DNA from 2 places in the Paenibacillus sp. FSL R5-0923 genome. Region 1 is predicted to be linked to the other one. Evidence: predicted binding sites of a transcription regulator. Region 1 holds the regulator's gene; the other holds the start of a gene.
The links. The regulator Rex, encoded in region 1, represses fermentation and respiration genes when NADH is low (regulators of the CRP and FNR family bind a similar motif). The targets are predictions, from matches to a motif close to TTGTGAAATATTTCACAA.
Positions count from the first base shown of each region.

Region 2: MKX35_RS14195 (flavocytochrome c) is a predicted target of Rex. The motif match lies at 1,917-1,934, and genes of this name have one in related genera.

Region 1 covers NZ_JBBPAT010000001.1:2,897,817-2,901,029, reverse strand. Annotated here, with positions in the region: gene MKX35_RS12905 (amidohydrolase) at 1-811, opposite strand, end outside; gene MKX35_RS12900 (redox-sensing transcriptional repressor Rex) at 798-1,451, opposite strand; gene dinG (ATP-dependent DNA helicase DinG) at 1,583-3,213, opposite strand, start outside.
Region 2 covers NZ_JBBPAT010000001.1:3,192,357-3,195,569, reverse strand. Annotated here, with positions in the region: gene dcuS (DcuS/MalK family sensor histidine kinase) at 1-210, opposite strand, end outside; gene MKX35_RS14195 (flavocytochrome c) at 367-1,899, opposite strand; gene MKX35_RS14190 (DUF6855 family protein) at 2,082-2,492, opposite strand; gene MKX35_RS14185 (hypothetical protein) at 2,615-3,213, opposite strand, start outside.

The sequences.
Region 1 (3,213 bases):
ACACGCCTACATCATGACGAGCCAGTATCTCGATCTCTTCATCATTCAAATGAACGCCATGTGCAACAATAGACGGACGTGTGAACATTCCAAGCTTCTCTAAATGCGCTACAGGCCGAAGTCCGTAATCCACCACATTCTGCTCCACTTCGCGTTTGGTCTCGGACATATGGGTATGCATCGGTAAATCCAAATCATGTGCCGCTTGTACAAACTTAACAAAGAAGTCCGGTGGGCAAGTATATGGGGCGTGTGGCGAGATCATCGTCGTAATTCTACCATCAGCCTTACCATGCCAATTTCGTGCAAAAGAAATCGCTTCCGCAAGCTTGTGATTTTGTACTTCCTCTGGGCATAATCCGATTACGCCTCTCATCAGTACGGAACGGATGCCTGATAATTCGACTACCTCTGCTACTCGATCCATATGATCATACATATCCAAGAAGGTTGTAGTACCACCTTTTAGCATTTCCAGTACCGACAAGGAGGTTCCCCAGTATACATCTTCTCCAGTGAATTTCGCTTCCATCGGCCACATCTTCTCTTGAAGCCACACCTGAAGTGCTAAATCATCTCCATAACCACGAAGCAATGACATTGCGGCATGGCCATGTGTGTTTACCAGACCTGGCATAAACAGCAGACGACTGCCATCAACAACTTGCACATCATCTTCCATTAAAGGCTCTTCTTTTCCTATGTAAGTGATCAAATCATCTTCAATAGTCATGTATCCGCTCAGAACCGGCTCATCTGTTCCCGAAATAAGAAAACGCCCGCCCTTAATAATCGTTTTACTGCTCTTCATTTCCGGTTTCTTCCTTTCCGTCTTTCAAATAATAAGCAAGGCTTTGCAAATCCGTTGTAAAATCGGCAGCATGAACACGGATATTCGATGGTGTTTTTAGAATCACTGGTGCAAAATTCAAAATCGCCTCAATGCCAGACTCAATGAGAATATCTGCTACATTCTGCGCTTCTGAATCAGGCACAGTAATTATCCCAATTCGAATACCTTGCTCACGAACCGTCTGACCAAGCTCCTCCATCGGTTGAACGGTAAGAGAGTTGATTTTCCGCCCCACCTTAGGTGCATAGGAGTCAAATATAGCGGTAATCTTCATAGTATCTTTCAGATAAGCATTGTAATTAGATAATGCATGTCCAAGGTTACCAGCACCTACTAAAGCCACATTCAATTGTTGATCCAGCTTCAGAATATGACGGATTTTTTCAATAAGATAAGTTACGTCATACCCGATACCTTTTCTACCAAAGTCTCCAAAATAAGCTAAATCTTTACGAATTTGAGCAGGATTTAAATCAAGTTTTTGTCCTAGTTCTTGTGAGGAAACGGTTAATATTTCACGTTTCTGGAGATCATTCAAGAAACGCAAGTACACAGGAAGTCTGCGAACAACGGCTTCTGATATTTTATCCGATTTCATAATTTACCTCCTAATTTAAGTGATATTCTGTTCAAATCCTATCGAAATATCTGCACCTCGTCTCAAGGAAGAGCGGTATTCTTATACCGCCCTTCCTTGTAGAGTGATTAATAAGATCGATGACGTTCTTTTCAAGAAACGCCTCCGTCTTCCAACCACTCCGCTATACGAGGAACCATTTGATCCGTAAGCATATGCTCCATTTTCGGGCCAGGCAACGAATAGAGGAAATACTTCCCATAGTGAGATTCGATCACCCTTGTGTCATACACAATAACAATACCCCGATCTTGCGCTGTCCGTACCAGCCTCCCAAATCCTTGCTTGAAGCGAATAACCGCCTGAGGAACAGACAACTTCATGAACGGATTCTTTTTCTGGGCTTGTAATAACTCAGACTTCGCTTCCGCTAGAGGGTGGTTTGGCGGTTGAAATGGGAGCCTCACGATGGCCAAGCATGTTAATGCTTCACCTGGAATATCTACACCCTCCCAAAAGCTGCTTGTTCCTAATAGTACAGAAGCTGCACTGTCCTGAAAACGGCGGATCAGCTTGCTACGGCTGCCCCCCTCCACGCCTTGACCTAGCACCGTGATCTCTTGTGAGGCTAGAGCCTCTTTCAGAGGATCGTAAACCTGGCGTAGCATCTTGTAAGAAGTAAACAGGACAAGCATCCGCCCACGTGTTGTAATAGCTGCTTCTGCTAGTGACTGTACGAGTGTATCGACAAATCGGGCATCGCCTACACTCCCCTTCACACTAGGGAAATCCCGCGGAATAACTAACAGCGCCTGCTCCCGATACTTAAAGGGAGAAGGCAGGAGTGACGTCATCAGACGCCCCTCTTCCGCAGCTTCATTAAGTCCGAGATTATCAATCATAAACTGGAAAGATTTATCGACAGAGAGTGTCGCCGAAGTTAGCACGATACTTTTCTTCTTGTCGAAAAACAGCTCCTTAAGCTGAGTACTAACATCAACAGGAACGGCATACAGCTGTAGCGATTTACTGCGATAATTTCCATTCGCCTCCAGCCAATATACTACATTCTCATCATTTAATCCCATAAAAAACCGTACTTGCTCACGTATCGAAGCTAAATCCTTAAATAAGCCGCTAATATCGGTAACTAGACTATCTGAGGAAGATTGACCTTCTTGATCTCGCATCTCATTAAGCATTTTATCACCTTTACGGATAATTTCGCTTAATGTCAGATTCATAGTATTCTCTAAAGCAACCAATTCATCCCAATCTTTCGGTTTACGGGTAGGAAGTAGCCGCATGACTAACTGGCCGGCTTCTCCCGCCGCTGCATCGCTACGTTCCGGCAAGAGGCTGAATAGTTTATCACTAAGCAGATCCCAGGTTTCTTTTACGGTAAGCAGGTCCGGATAGATTCTATCGATCACTCCGCTCCATTCAGAAGCTTCCTCACTGCCTGATGACTGAAGCATTTGGCGAAGTGTAGGAAGTTGGCCATTTCGACTATCCTTATAAAGACGCGATAATGTATGTGCCACCGTGAAATGCTTCATATGCATGCCTAAATGCTTGCCAGCCACGTCCTCCAGATGATGGGCCTCATCTATTACAAGATGTTCATAAGCGGGAAGTAGTTGATGCCCAGCCTTAACATCAGCGAAAAGCTTAGAGTGGTTCGTAATGACCACGTCTGCAATACCAGCTTCATGCTTAGCCCGATGATAATAACACTTACGGAACCAAGGACACGAGCGACCCAGACAAGAATCGGTATCGC
Region 2 (3,213 bases), 290 kb from region 1:
GCGTGATTTGTTTAACGCTTCAATAATTAGAGGGTTACGCGATAACGTACGGGAAATGATCACAGCCTTTTGTTCCAACGAGGATTTTGTTTGTGAGGAAACCTTTATACTAAATAGCACATAGACCACTAGCAGCATTATGATAAGAACTGCACCAATCATCAAAGTAATTGTAGTTTGCAGCCGAAGTGTGTGTTTGCCAATTTTCATCAGCTGTCCCTCCGGAAATTTTTCTTCATTCTAACGTATACGTGCAAGGATCGCTATGACCTTATACGCTACACCGTCATAATAACACAACAAACGCATGGCTAAGATGAGCCCAAGCGTTTGTTTGTCTAACCGAAAAGAGACAGGGGGGATAACTTATTGAGCTTTTACGAAATCAGCGGATTTCATACCCGTTTGGCGGCCGAAAATAATGATTTCCGCAACAGAGTTACCGCCGATCCGGTTTTGACCATGCAAGCCTCCGGTAACTTCGCCTGCTGCAAAAAGGCCTGGAATCGGTTGTCCGTCTTTATTTAAAACTTCTGTGTTGGTGTTGATTTTCACGCCTCCCATCGTGTAGTGAATTCCCGGGCCGATTTTAATTGCATAATATGGCGCGCCGGACAAGTCATTGTCCATTCCGGTTGTTCTGCCGAAGTCGGCATCCTGTTTATTCGTCACCGCGCTGTTCCAGGTCTCTAGTGCAGTTTTCAACTGATCTGCCGGTACGTCCATTTTTGTTGCCAAAGCCTCGATCGAATCTCCTTCGATAACGAAGCCCATTTTTTCATATTGTTCAATCGCTTTAGCGCGAGATTTTACGCCGGAATCAAATACAAGAAACGCAGACTTCTCAGGAAGCTTATTGATTGCAGCGGTGACATTATCTCTTGTATCCAGTTCGTTTGTGAAACGTTTGCCTACACTTGAAACCAGGATCGCTCCTTCCCCACGAACAGCCTCCCCAATGAGATAGGATTTTTCCTGCTGCACAGTCGGGTGAACTTGGATTTGATCCATATCGACTGTGGTACCGCCGAGCTTCTCAATCATCTTGATACCGTCACCGGTGCTGCCCGGCTGGTTGGTGGTAACGTACCCCTCCAAATCAGATCTGACTCCTGAAATCATGTCTAAATTGGCGCCGAAACCGCCGGTTGTCACCACGACAGCAGACGATGTAATCGTTTTCTCTTCCGTTTGGTCAAAGATAACTTTGACGCCATTGACCTTACCGTCTTTTTCGGTAATTTCCTTGACATTGGCGTTCACAAAAAGGGGAATGCCTTGTTCTTGTACGTTTTTCACCAAGCCTTTGACAAGGTATTGTCCTACTGCAGAGCCATCTTCAGGACGGTGTGTGCGTTTTTCGTTCATCCCGCCTGTAATCGTGATATTATTCAATCTAATCCCGATAGAATCCAGCCAATCAATCGCACTTGCGGAATTGTCTACGAAGAAACGAAGCATCTCTTTATCGTTCGTATCATGGCCACCTTTTAAGGACTCTTCATAAAACAGATCATTGCTGTCTTCAATGCCTTGCTCTTTTTGGAATTTTGTTTCAGAAGCATTCATTCCCGAAGATGATTTTGTTGTATTTCCGCCGGCAACCGGCATTTTTTCAAAAATAACCGGGTTCATACCCTTTGCTCTCGCCTCAAGTGCAGCAGACATTCCGGCACCGCCTGCACCAATAATGATGATGTCATATTTATCTTTTAGTTGATCGTACGGTGTATAGCTAGCTTTGGATGCTCCCGAAACGGCTTCAGTTTCCTTTGTCTCGTTGATCTTGCTGGTGTTCTTGTTCCCGTTTCCATTGCTGCTGTTGCTGTTGCCACATCCTGTGATAACAAGCATGACTGAGAGAACGAGAATAAGAGCAGTGGTTACTTTTTTATTCATGTTATAGCTTTGCCCCCTTGTGAATATTTTTACAATCAGCTTAACGGCAAAGGGCCTGCTCTTGAAAGTTTATGTAACTAAAAAAAACGTTTTGTAACTAAATTAATCACTGCAATGTGTACGAAAGACCACCGGTTAGGGGCATGGCTCAAAAAAAGAAGAGCCTTTAGGCTCTCCTTCGTTTACAAGATCGCTTTCATCCGATTGTTTCTTGGATTATGCTCTACTTCCGCAAGACCCAATTCTTCGAGCAACGGTGGGATATACATTCCGAATCGCCCCCGAAGTCCCTTCTTTAATCCATACCAACCGCCGACAGGGTTTTCAGGTGAACGCCCCCATGCTTCAACGGTACCTTCTTTTGCTGGTTTTTGCTCATCAGCACTTCCTAACTCCATCCAATCACCATTTTGTATAAGCATGGCGTGCAGATCTTCAATACAGCGGTAGTCATAATGCAAAACCGTTTTCCTTACAGTGCAAACTATAATTTCTTTACCGTCTTTTTCGACCTTATACATTTCATACTCGGATGTTTGCGGTGGTGTCTTTAACTTCCAAGGATTTTCCTTGGTTCCTGTAGCTGTCGTCATATTTTCAACTCCCAAAGTAACTCACAAAATTAGTAAGTTCTACTCATTTTATTATATTTGCATCACCTTACTATACTTCATTACCTTTATTCGTCATACTCAGTATAAGAAAGCTTGCACTATCATTCCAAACTACTCAACTCCACCACATCTCCACTAGTGGCCTTCACAGCATAATTACAATCTAACTTCCCGCACAGCACATACTTCTTCTGCCCAGGATCATACACATAGACGGGTGTTAATTCGAACCATCCCTTGAGCTTGTCATAAGCTTCGTCATGGCTTACAGAAATCCCCTCTTCGCTCTTGAACTCATCAAACATATCGAGCATTGGCTTGTTATCCATATAATTTATAACCTTATAATTCTGCACATCGATGAACAGGAGGATCTTACGCTGGAATATACGATTACTTGGCGCCTTCATCCTCAGTGTTGCCTGAATATGTCCTCTTTCCCGTTGAAAAGTCTTCAACATCCATTCTCCGGATTCATCCGGAAAGAGCTGGCTTAAACCAGCTTCGACTGCGGCTATACATTCGGCTTGTTCTGCGTCTGTGATAGGAAATGAGTCCGGATGCGGCTCACTAGCTATTGCCTGCTCAATGGAAACTACCTCAAGTAGGCGTATCTCCGTCCTTTCGAACGGCTCCAGCTCCGTATTCTGTTGCTCCCAATGTATTACTTGATCAATATTCAGTCGTGCTCTCGTACCTG